Regions from separate parts of the Streptomyces sp. NPDC001732 genome, predicted to be linked through region 2. Evidence: predicted binding sites of a transcription regulator. Region 2 holds the regulator's gene; the other holds the start of a gene.

Region 1 (5,884 bases), on a different contig from region 2:
CTCCGGCGACGGGGAACGGGCGGGCACCCCCGGGCACGGGGACCGGCCCGCCGCCGGGAACCCCGGTGCCCCCGCGGCGCCCGCCCGACCCGCCCGTCCCGGCGGCCCCGGCCAACGGGACGGCCGGGCCGGCGCGCCGGAGGCCGACCGCGAGAGCGCGGGGCTCGGCCCGGCCGTCCGGGCCTCCCTCGCCAAGAAGTGGGGCCTGGACAAGCCCCCGCTGGTCGCCCCGGCGCCGCCCGCCGTGAAGCCCCGCATCACCACCCGCAAGGGGTTCGAGGTGGAGGGCGGCGACGACTCGCTGCCGCCGGTCTTCACCACCGTCCCGACCGGGGAGCGGATCGTCTTCCTGACGATGGACGACGGCGCCGAGAAGGATCCCGGGCTGCTCCGGATGATGGACGAGCTGGACATCCCGTACAGCGCCTTCCTCAGCGACTACGAGGTGAGCGACGACTACGGGTACTTCGCCGAGGCGCAGCGGCTGGGCGTCGCCCTCAACAACCACACGCTCGGCCACCCCTACCTGCCCGGCCTCTCGTACGACGAGCAGGAGCGCGAGATCTGCGGCCAGCAGGAGACCATCGAGAAGCGGTACGGGAAGCGGCCCGTTCTCTTCCGCCCGCCGTACGGCAACTACAACGGGGACACGCTGCGGGTCGCGAAGTCCTGCGGCGTCAAGGCCGTCCCGCTGTGGAACGCGGAGGCGTTCCCGGACCGCATGGAGTGGCGCGAGGGGGACCAGGACCTGCATCCCGGCGACATCATCCTCACCCACTTCCGGGGCCGGGCCGAATGGGGCGGCAGCATGACCGACCTGGTCCGGGCGGTCATGAAGACCGTCACGGACAAGGGGTACGCCGTGGCCAGGCTGGAGGACTACGTATGAGGAGGGCGTACCGGCTGCTGGCCGGACTGCTGGCGGCCGGTGCGCTGCTGACCGCCACCGGGTGCGCGCAGTCGGTGGAACCGATCGAACGGCTCGGCCGCAAGGCCGCGCAGCGGGTGACCGCACGGCATCACGACGCACGGCACCCCGGTGTGCGACCTCGCGGCACCGGCATCGTGTCGCGCGGTCGCGCGGAACGGAGCGGTCCGTCCGCGCGTTGTCCCCGTGGAGTCCGGGCCGTCGCCCGGACCGGTGCCCCGCCCGTGCCCCGGGCGGGCAAAGGCGACGCGGACGCGACGCCACGACTGCTTGAATTGGCACTCCGCTTGACCGAGTGCTAATCCCGGTCATAGTCTCTTTGCTGGCACTCACCACTGGAGAGTGCCAACACCACTGCGCGACTGGCAGGTCCGGCACCCGCGACGACGGATCCACCTGGTCGCCACCCCAAGACTGTTACCCCGTGAGATCTCCGAAGGGGGAGACCGGATCGTGTCGACCGCCAGCTCCAAGGTTGCGATCAAGCCGCTCGAGGACCGGATTGTGGTCCAGCCGCTCGACGCCGAGCAGACCACGGCCTCCGGCCTGGTCATTCCGGACACCGCCAAGGAGAAGCCCCAGGAGGGCGTCGTCCTGGCCGTGGGTCCGGGCCGCTTCGAGAACGGCGAGCGTCTTCCGCTCGACGTCAAGACCGGCGACGTCGTGCTGTACAGCAAGTACGGCGGCACCGAGGTGAAGTACAGCGGCGAGGAGTACCTCGTCCTCTCGGCTCGCGACGTGCTCGCGATCGTCGAGAAGTAATTCACCCACGTTTGCTTCTGTTCTGCGCCCCTGGCCCCCGCGAATAACCAGCCGGGCGGTCGGGGGCGCAGTTCGTTCGAGAGGAAAGCTCAGCTCCCATGGCGAAGATCCTGAAGTTCGACGAGGACGCCCGTCGCGCCCTTGAGCGCGGCGTCAACAAGCTTGCCGACACGGTCAAGGTGACGATCGGCCCCAAGGGCCGCAACGTCGTCATCGACAAGAAGTTCGGCGCTCCCACCATCACCAACGACGGTGTCACCATCGCGCGCGAGGTCGAGCTCGACGACCCGTACGAGAACCTCGGTGCCCAGCTGGTGAAGGAGGTCGCCACCAAGACCAACGACGTCGCGGGTGACGGTACGACCACCGCCACCGTGCTCGCCCAGGCGCTCGTCCGCGAGGGTCTGCGCAACGTCGCCGCCGGTGCCTCCCCGGCCGCCCTGAAGAAGGGCATCGACGCCGCGGTCAAGGCAGTGTCCGAGGAGCTCCTCGCGACCGCCCGCCCGATCGACGACAAGACCGACATCGCCGCCGTGGCCGCGCTCTCCGCGCAGGACCCGCAGGTCGGCGAGCTCATCGCGGACGCGATGGACAAGGTCGGCAAGGACGGCGTCATCACCGTCGAGGAGTCCAACACCTTCGGTCTGGACCTCGACTTCACCGAGGGCATGGCCTTCGACAAGGGCTACCTGTCCCCGTACATGGTGACCGACCAGGAGCGCATGGAGGCCGTCCTCGACGACCCGTACATCCTGATCCACCAGGGCAAGATCGGCGCCATCCAGGAGCTGCTCCCGCTGCTGGAGAAGGTCATCCAGGCCGGTGGCTCCAAGCCGCTGCTGATCATCGCCGAGGACGTCGAGGGCGAGGCCCTGTCGACCCTGGTCGTCAACAAGATCCGTGGCACCTTCAACGCCGTCGCCGTCAAGGCCCCGGGCTTCGGTGACCGCCGCAAGGCCATGCTCGGCGACATCGCCACCCTCACCGGTGCGACCGTCATCGCCGAGGAGGTCGGCCTCAAGCTCGACCAGGCCGGTCTGGACGTGCTGGGCACCGCCCGCCGCGTCACCGTCTCCAAGGACGACACCACGATCGTGGACGGCGGCGGCGAGCCCGGCGACGTCAAGGGCCGGGTCAACCAGATCAAGGCCGAGATCGAGGCCACGGACTCCGACTGGGACCGCGAGAAGCTCCAGGAGCGCCTCGCGAAGCTGGCCGGCGGCGTGTGCGTGATCCGCGTCGGTGCCGCCACCGAGGTGGAGCTCAAGGAGAAGAAGCACCGTCTGGAGGACGCCATCTCCGCGACCCGCGCCGCGGTCGAGGAGGGCATCGTCTCCGGTGGTGGCTCCGCCATCGTCCACGCCGTCAAGGTCCTGGAGGACAACCTCGGCAAGACCGGCGACGAGGCCACCGGTGTCGCGGTCGTGCGCCGCGCCGCGGTCGAGCCGCTGCGCTGGATCGCCGAGAACGCCGGTCTCGAGGGTTACGTCATCACCTCGAAGGTCGCCGAGCTCGACAAGGGCCAGGGCTTCAACGCCGCCACCGGCGAGTACGGCGACCTGGTGAAGGCCGGCGTCATCGACCCGGTCAAGGTCACCCGCTCCGCGCTGGAGAACGCCGCGTCCATCGCGTCGCTGCTGCTCACGACCGAGACCCTGGTCGTCGAGAAGCCGGCCGAGGAAGAGGCCGAGGCCGCCCACGGCGGTCACGGCCACGCGCACTGACGCACGGCCTTCGGCCCACGCAGTCACCGGAAGGCCCCCTCCCCCACCGTTCAGCGGTGGGGGAGGGGGCCTTCGGCGTGCACGGGGGAGGCGGGACGGGGCCGGACGCGCCGGGCGGGCGCGCGGTTCAGGCGGGTGCCGCTCCCCGGTGGGAGACACCGAGCCAGCGCATCAGCGCCATCAGGTCCTCGTGCCACCAGCCCTCCTTGATCAGGCCGTTCTCGAACCGGAAGATCGTGGTGCCGCTCATGACGCACTGCCTGCCCGTGGGGGCGATGCCCATGAACTCGCCCTTGTGGGTGCCGGTCCAGGTCCACAGCGTCACGACGTCGTCGCCCTCGCAGACCTGCCGGTCCAGGTCGAAGGTGAAGTCGAAGGCGGCGCGCCACTTGGCGAGGTTCTCGCGCAGCCGGTCGGAACCGACCACGGACTCCGCCCCTTTCGCGATGTCGTGGTCGGTGTAGTCGGCCGCGAACACCTCGTCGATGGCGTCGAGGTTGCCCCCGACGGCGATCTCGTGGAAGAAGCGGCGGGACTGTGTCTGGTTCAGCTGCTCGTCGCGGACCACGTCCAGATCGGTGAAGGTGGGCATCCCCTCGCAGAGCGCCACCATCTCCCGGAAGATCCGCTCGGTCTCGGGCAGCCCCGAATTCGCCATCGCGGCCTCGTACGACGGGAACTCGACGATCTCGACGTAGTGGGACCCGTCGGAGCGGTCCTTGCCGATGAGACTGTGGGTGGCGGTCCGGGTGCCCCTGGTCTCTTCGACCCACTGGTCCATGAGCCGGTCCATGTCCGCGAACCGCTCCGTCTTGCAATCGATCATCTGTACGAATCTCATGACGGCTCCCGGTCTCACGCGCTGGTGGGATGGTTCCAGTTTAGTGAGAAACGGGCATTTCGACGGCTCGGGCGAGTGGCTCGGAGCCCCCGGTCCGGAAGGGCCCGGAGGCCCGGTGCAAGAGGCCCCGGAGGGTCAGGCCGAGTGGCTCAGGCTCCCGGAGTGCACGGGGTCCGCGAAGGGCAGACCGGCTGCGAACCGCTCCAGCTCGTCCAGCGCCTGGTCGGCCATCCGGTGCAGCTCGTCGCCCATCGAACCCGCCACGTGCGGGGTGAGCAGCACGTTCGGCAGGGTGTACAACGGCGAGTCGGCGGGCGGGAGTTCGGGGTCCGTCACGTCCAGCACGGCCTGCAGCCGCCCGGCCGTCAGCTCGGACAGCAGCGCCTCCTCGTCGATCAGCGACCCCCGCGCCGTGTTGATCAGCGTCGTCCCGGTCGCCATCGCCGACAGCTGCGCCGCGCCGATCAGGTGGTGCGTCTCCGGGAGCTGGGGCGCGTGCACCGAGACGACGGAACTGCTCGCGCACAGCTCGTCGAGCGAGGTGAGCCGCACCCCGAGCCGTTCCGCCTCCGGCCCGTCCACGTACGGGTCGTACAGCAGCACGTCCAGATCGAAGGGGCGCAGCAGCTCGATCACCCGCCGGCCTATCCGGGAGGCGCCGACGATGCCGACGGTGCGGCGGTAGTTGCCGGACCCGGCGAGCTCCGCGAGCCAGTCGTGGTCGGCGCGCAGCCGGCGGTAGCGGTCCGCGGCGTGCAGCACCCGCTTGCCCGCGAACAGGATCGCGGCGAGGGTGAACTCGGCGACGGGCAGGGCGTTGGCCCCGGCCGCCGAGGTGACGGCGATGCCGCGCTCCCAGCAGGCGTCGGTGACGTGGTGCTTCACGGAGCCCGCGGCGTGCACGACGGCCCGCAGCCGCGGCGCGGCCGCCAGCACCTCGGGGGTGAGCGGGGTGGCGCCCCAGCAGGTGAACAGCACCTCGGCCTCGGCGAGCGCGGCGGCCACCTCGGGCGTCGGCCCGGCCAGGTCGTGGGCGACGAGGTGCGGGTCGGTGCGGGTGAGGGCGGCCAGCCGGGTGCGATGGCGGTCGGCGAGGAGGCGGTCGGCGATGCCGGGACCCATCGCGAGCAGGGCCGTCGGCCGGTTGTCAGTGGTGTGGGGCATGGTGGGACTCGTACTCCTCGGGGCTCGCGGTGGGGTCACTTGACGCTGCCGGCGGTCAGACCGGCCTTCCAGTGCCGCTGCAACGAGACGAAGGCGACGATCAGGGGAATGACGGCGAGGAGGGAACCGGTGACGACGAGCGGGTAGAAGCTCGGCTCGCCGTGGGTGTTGGTGTTCCAGGAGTACAGACCGAGGCTCAGGGGGAAGAGCTTGCGGTCCGAGAGCATCACGAGGGGGAGGAAGAAGTTGTTCCAGATCGCGGTGAACTGGAAGAGGAAGACGGTCACGAAGCCGGGCATGACCATGCGCAGCCCGATGGACCAGAAGACGCGCAGCTCGCCGGCCCCGTCGATACGGGCGGCCTCCAGCGCCTCGTTCGGGATGTAGCCGGTGCTGAACACCCGGGCGAGATACACGCCGAACGGGTTGACCAGCACCGGGATCAGCACGGACCAGTAGGTGTTG
Region 2 (5,884 bases):
CTGGACGACGGTGATGCGGGGCACGGGTCCGGGCTCCTCGCGGGCCCCGGTGAGGCCGGTGACGACGAGCCGGTCCTTGCCCTCGGCGGCCCCGACGACGCCCTCGGCCCAGCGCCCGCGCCCGTCCGTCAGGACGACGTCCTCACCTGCGCGCAGCCGCTTCACCGACACGGCGTGCCTGCCCTCGGATCCTTCCAGGACGAACTCGGGCCCGTCGGGGACCTGTTCGACGACGAAGACCGGTGCGGTCACTGCGTACTCCCTGTGCTCACTGCCGCCCGTGCGGCGTCCAGTTCTTCGGCGAGCAGCCTGACCAGCCGGCCGGCCGGCAGCTCGCGTGCCATCCGGTGGCCCTGCCCCGCCCACAGCGCCATGCCCTGGGCGTCCCCGGCCCTGGCCGCCGCCTTGCGCAGCCCGGCGGTCAGGTAGTGGACCTGGGGGTAGGCGGCGGGGGCGTACGGACCGTGCTCGCGCATGAACCGGTTGACCAGGCCGCGGGCCGGGCGGCCCGAGAACGCCCGGGTCAGGGCGGTCCGTACGAACAGCGGGTTGGTCAGCGCCCGTTTGTGCAGCGGGCTCGCCCCGGATTCGGGGCAGGCGAGGAACGCCGTGCCGAACTGCGCCGCATCGGCGCCCGCCGCGAGCACGGCGGCGATCTGGGAGCCGCGCATCAGCCCGCCGGTGGCGACGATCGGTATCTGCACGGTCTCGCGGACCTGGGTCACCAGCGAGAGCAGCCCGATCCCGGTGCCGTCGGTCTGCGGGTCGTCGTGGTGGGTGGACTGGTGGCCGCCCGCCTCGATGCCCTGGACGCAGACCGCGTCCGCGCCCGCCCACTGAGCGGCCTGGGCCTCCTCGGGCGTGGTGACCGTCACGACGGTGTACGTGCCGACGCCGGCGAACGCGTCGAGGGTGTCGCGCGTCGGGCAGCCGAAGGTGAACGAGACGGCCGGGACCGGATCGTCCAGGAGGACGGCGAGCTTGGCCTCGTAGCCGTCGTCGCCGCCGCGGTCCGGGTCGCCGAGCGGGGTCTCGTACCAGGCTGCCTCGCCCGCGAGCTGGTGCCGGTACACCTCGACGGCGCTGGGGTCGGCGAGCGCCGGCTGCGGCATGAAGAGGTTGACGCCGAAGGACCGGCCGGTCAGCCCGCGCAGCTGTTTGATCTCGTGGTACATGCCGTCCGCCGTCTTGTACCCGGCGGCCAGGAAGCCGAGCCCGCCCGCCTCGGCGACGGCCGCGACGAGCTGCGGGCAGGACGCGCCGCCCGCCATCGGGGCCTGCACGATCGGATACCGGCAGAGATCGGTCAATGCGGAGGGCATGACCGCATCGTGCCATGTCCGGCACGACCGGGCGTGCGCGGCCCGCGGCCCGCGGGCCCGCTCCGGCCCGAAGCGGCTCCGTCCACCGCCGCATCCGGCCGCGGACGCCCCGGTCACGAACGCGGGACGGGCCCGCCGAGCGGGCCCGTCCCGGTCCAGGACCTGCGGGGCCGTCAGCGCCCGTTGAAGGCGTCCTTCAGCCGGGAGAACAGCCCCTGCTGGCCGGGCTGGAACTGGCCGGTGGGCCGCTCCTCGCCCCGCATCTTCGCCAGGTCCCGCAGCAGTCGCTCCTGCTCCGGGTCCAGCTTCGTCGGCGTCATCACCTCGACGTGCACGATCAGGTCGCCGCGCCCGCCGCCGCGCAGATGCGTGACACCGCGGCCGTGCAGCGGCACCGACTGGCCGGACTGGGTGCCGGGCCGGATGTCGACCTCCTCCAGGCCGTCGAGCGTCTCCAGCGGCACCTTCGTGCCGAGCGCGCCCGCCGTCATGGGGATGGTGACCGTGCAGTGCAGGTCGTCGCCGCGGCGCTGGAACACCGCGTGCGACAACTCGTGGATCTCCACGTACAGATCGCCGGCCGGGCCGCCGCCGGGGCCGACCTCGCCCTCGCCCGCGAGCTGGATGCGGGTGCCGTTGTCGACACCGGCGGGGATCTTCACGGTGAGCGTGCGCCTGGAGCGGATGCGGCCGTCACCGGCGCACTCCGGGCACGGGGTCGGCACGACCGTACCGAAGCCCTGGCACTGCGGGCAGGGGCGCGAGGTCATGACCTGGCCGAGGAAGGACCGGGTGACCTGGGAGACCTCACCGCGGCCGCGGCACATGTCACAGGTCTGCGCGGAGGTGCCGGGCGCGGCGCCCTCGCCGCTGCACGTGGTGCAGACGACGGCCGTGTCGACCTGGATGTCCTTGGTGGTGCCGAACGCCGCCTCGGCGAGATCGATCTCCAGCCGGATCATCGCGTCCTGGCCGCGCCGGGTGCGCGAACGGGGCCCGCGCTGCGACGACGTGCCGAAGAACGCGTCCATGATGTCGGAGAAGTTGCCGAAGCCACCCTGTCCGAATCCGCCCGCACCCGCACCGCCGGAGGCGGACAGCGGGTCGCCGCCGAGGTCGTAGACCTGCTTCTTCTGCGGGTCCGACAGCACCTCGTAGGCGGCGTTGATCTCCTTGAACCGCTCCTGGGTCTTCGGATCGGGGTTCACATCCGGATGCAGCTCGCGGGCGAGCCTGCGGAATGCCTTCTTGATCTCGTCCTGAGATGCGTCGCGGCGCACGCCGAGTACGGCGTAGTAGTCCGTGGCCACTTACGACTCCGCCAGGATCTGTCCGACGTAACGTGCCACTGCGCGTACCGCTCCCATCGTTCCGGGGTAGTCCATGCGGGTCGGTCCGACCACGCCGAGTTTGGCGACTGCCTCGTCGCCCGAACCGTAGCCGACCGCGACGACGGACGTGGAGTTGAGCCCTTCATGGGCGTTCTCGTGCCCGATACGTACGGTCATGCCCGAGTCCTTGGCCTCGCCGAGCAGCTTCAGCAGCACGACCTGTTCCTCCAGTGCTTCCAGCACCGGCCGGATCATCACGGGGAAGTCGTGCCCGAAGCGGGTGAGGTTGGAGGTGCCGCCGATCATCAGCCGCTCCTCCGTCTCCTCGACGAGGGTTTCGAGCAGGGTGGAGAGCACGGTGGACACGGTTCCCCGGTCCTCGCTCTCGAAGGATTCCGGCAGGTCCTGCACCAGCTGCGGGACGTCCGTGAAACGGCGTCCCACGACCCGGCTGTTGAGCCGGGCCCGCAGATCGGCGAGGGAGGTCTCGCCGAACGGAGCGGGGCAGTCGATCATCCGCTGCTCCACCCGGCCGGTGTCCGTGATGAGCACGAGCATCAGCCGGGCCGGCGCCAGCGAGAGCAGTTCCACGTGCCGCACCGTCGACCGGGTCAGCGAGGGGTACTGCACGATGGCGACCTGCCGGGTCAGCTGCGCGAGCAGCCGTACGGTGCGGCCCACGACGTCGTCGAGGTCGACCGCGCCGTCGAGGAAGTTCTGGATGGCGCGGCGCTCCGGCGACGAGAGGGGCTTGACCCCCGCGAGCCTGTCGACGAAGAGCCGGTAGCCCTTGTCCGTCGGGATGCGTCCCGCACTGGTGTGGGGCTGGGCGATGAAGCCCTCGTCCTCCAGCACCGCCATGTCGTTGCGGACGGTCGCCGGGGAGACGCCCAGCTTGTGCCGCTCGGTGAGCGCCTTCGAGCCGACGGGCTCCTCGGTGCCGACGTAGTCCTGGACGATGGCACGAAGCACTTCGAGTCTGCGTTCGCTGAGCATCGCGCACACCTCCAGCTGTGTTTCCTCGGTCGGCCACCGGGCCTTCCCGGCTCTTTCCCGGGAATCCCCCTGGCACTCTGTCATCGCGAGTGCCAGCAATCCCCCGGTCAGTGTACGGCGGTCGAGTGGGGGCCTAGCAAGGGCGACCGGCCACACCGCCGCGAGACGTTCGCAGGTGGTTGCCGATAGCGTCGCGGTATGAACGCCTCTTGGGAAGAGTACGGCTGGGAGCGACTCGGTCACGGAGTGGGCCGACGGCGCCTTCCCGGGTGGGACGCGACGGTCGCGCTGGTGGCCGGAACGGACGGAGTGCTGCTGTACGACACCGGATCGTCACTGCGCGAGGGCGCGGAACTGCGGGCCCAGACGCAGGCCCTGCTGGGCCGGAGGGTGACGCATGTCGCACTCAGCCACCCCCATTTCGATCATGTGCTGGGCACCGCCGCGTTCTCCGGCGCCGAGGTCTACGGCGCGGCCGGCACGGCGGAGATGATGCGGCGGGAGGCCGACGACCTGCGCGTCTCCGCGGTGCGCCAGGGAATTTCCGAGCACGAGGCGGCGGAGGCCGTCGACGCGCTGGTGGTGCCGCAGCACCAGGTGTGCGGGGAGCGGACGCTCGACCTGGGCGGCGGGCGCGAGGTGCTGCTCGCCGACCTCGGCCCCGCGCACAGCGGCCACGACCTGGTGGCGGTCGTGCCCGGCTCCCCGGCGATCGTGCTCTGCGGCGACCTGGTCGAGGAGTCCGGTGAGCCGCAGGCGGGCCGGGACGCGTTCCCGTCCCGCTGGCCGGCCGCGCTGGACCGGCTGCTGGAGCTGGGCGGCGAGGACGCGGTGTACGTACCGGGGCACGGGGCGGTGGTGGACGCGGCGTTCGTACGGGAGCAGCGCGGACAACTGGCCGACCGCTTCGGCGTGTCGTGACCCGTTGTCGTCCTATCGTCGTCCGATGCGCAGCTACCGGCCCGACCTGACCCCGCCGTGGAAGAGGTCCGCCCCCGTTCCCGAGGTCCCCGCCGAGCCCGATCTGGTCGTGGAGGAGGTCTCGACCGGATTCTGCGGTGCGGTGATCCGCTGTGAGAAGACGGCCCAGGGGCCGACGGTGACCCTGGAGGACCGTTTCGGCAAGCACCGGGTGTTCCCGATGGAGCCGCGTGGCTTCCTGCTGGAGGGCCGGGTGGTCACGCTCGTACGCCCCTCGGCCGCCGCCCCGGCGCGCCCCGCCCGCACGGCCTCGGGCTCGATCGCGGTCCCGGGGGCGCGGGCCCGGATCGCGCGGGCGGGCCGGATCTACGTGGAGGGCCGGCACGACGCGGAGCTGGTCGAGCGGGTCTGGGGCGACGACCTGCGGATCGAGGGCGTGGTCGTCGAGTACCTGGAGGGCATCGACGACCTCCCGGCCGTCGTGCGCGAGTTCTCCCCCGGCCCGGACGCCAGGCTGGGCGTCCTGGTCGACCACCTGGTGCCCGGCTCCAAGGAGTCCCGGATCGCCGACCGGGTGTCGGAGGCGGACGTCCTGGTGGTGGGGCACCCCTACATCGACGTGTGGGAGGCGGTGAAGCCGTCCTCCGTGGGCATCCCGGCCTGGCCGGTGGTGCCGCGCGGCCAGGACTGGAAGACCGGTGTGTGCCGCGCGCTCGGCTGGCCGGAGAACACCGGCGCGGCCTGGCAGCGCATCCTGTCCGCGGTCCGCTCGTACCGGGACCTGGAACCGGCCCTGCTGGGTTCGGTGGAGCACCTGATCGACTTCGTGACGGCGCCCGCAACAAGCCCCTCCGGCGATTGAGGAGCGGGGGTCCGGGAGGCGGAGCCCCCGGTTACGGGAGGAGCGGGCAGGGGAAAAGGCCCGCCGCAGGCGCACTCCCACCCGCGCCCTGCGCCCCGCTCCCGCCCCCTCAGTCCACCAGATCCCGCACCACCGCGTCCGCCAGCAGCCGCCCCCGCAACGTGAGCACCGCGTGCCCCCGCTCGTACGGGCCGGGCTCCAGGAGGCCGTCCGCCAGGGCGCGGCGGGAGGCGGCCAGCCCCGCCGGGGTCAGCAGGGACAGCGGGCAGCCGTCCACGAGCCGCAGCTCCAGCAGGATCCGCTCGACCCGGCGGTCCTCCGCGGAGAGGATCTCGCGCCCGGCCCCGGGCGACCGCCCCTCGGCCAGGGCCTGTGCGTACGCCCCCGGGTGCTTCACGTTCCACCAGCGCACCCCACCGACGTGGCTGTGCGCCCCGGGCCCGGCGCCCCAC

The links. The regulator HrcA, encoded in region 2, represses chaperone genes, less so after heat shock. The targets are predictions, from matches to a motif close to TTNGCACTCNGNNNNNCNGAGTGCNAA.
Region 1: the regulator HrcA is predicted to act here: its motif matches at 1,251-1,277, upstream of groES (co-chaperone GroES).

The regions. Positions count from the first base shown of each region.
Region 1 is NZ_JBSFFY010000002.1:358,280-364,163, forward strand. Features, by position in the region: gene ACWCXX_RS04480 (polysaccharide deacetylase family protein) at 1-889, shown strand, start outside; gene ACWCXX_RS04485 (hypothetical protein) at 886-1,230, shown strand; gene groES (co-chaperone GroES) at 1,382-1,690, shown strand; gene groL (chaperonin GroEL) at 1,789-3,414, shown strand; gene ACWCXX_RS04500 (ester cyclase) at 3,542-4,255, opposite strand; gene ACWCXX_RS04505 (hydroxyacid dehydrogenase) at 4,391-5,419, opposite strand; gene ACWCXX_RS04510 (carbohydrate ABC transporter permease) at 5,455-5,884, opposite strand, start outside.
Region 2 is NZ_JBSFFY010000001.1:212,955-218,838, reverse strand. Features, by position in the region: gene ACWCXX_RS00860 (16S rRNA (uracil(1498)-N(3))-methyltransferase) at 1-252, opposite strand, end outside; gene ACWCXX_RS00855 (nitronate monooxygenase) at 249-1,322, opposite strand; gene dnaJ (molecular chaperone DnaJ) at 1,496-2,632, opposite strand; gene hrcA (heat-inducible transcriptional repressor HrcA) at 2,633-3,649, opposite strand; gene ACWCXX_RS00840 (MBL fold metallo-hydrolase) at 3,848-4,570, shown strand; gene ACWCXX_RS00835 (DUF3097 domain-containing protein) at 4,596-5,432, shown strand; gene hemW (radical SAM family heme chaperone HemW) at 5,542-5,884, opposite strand, start outside.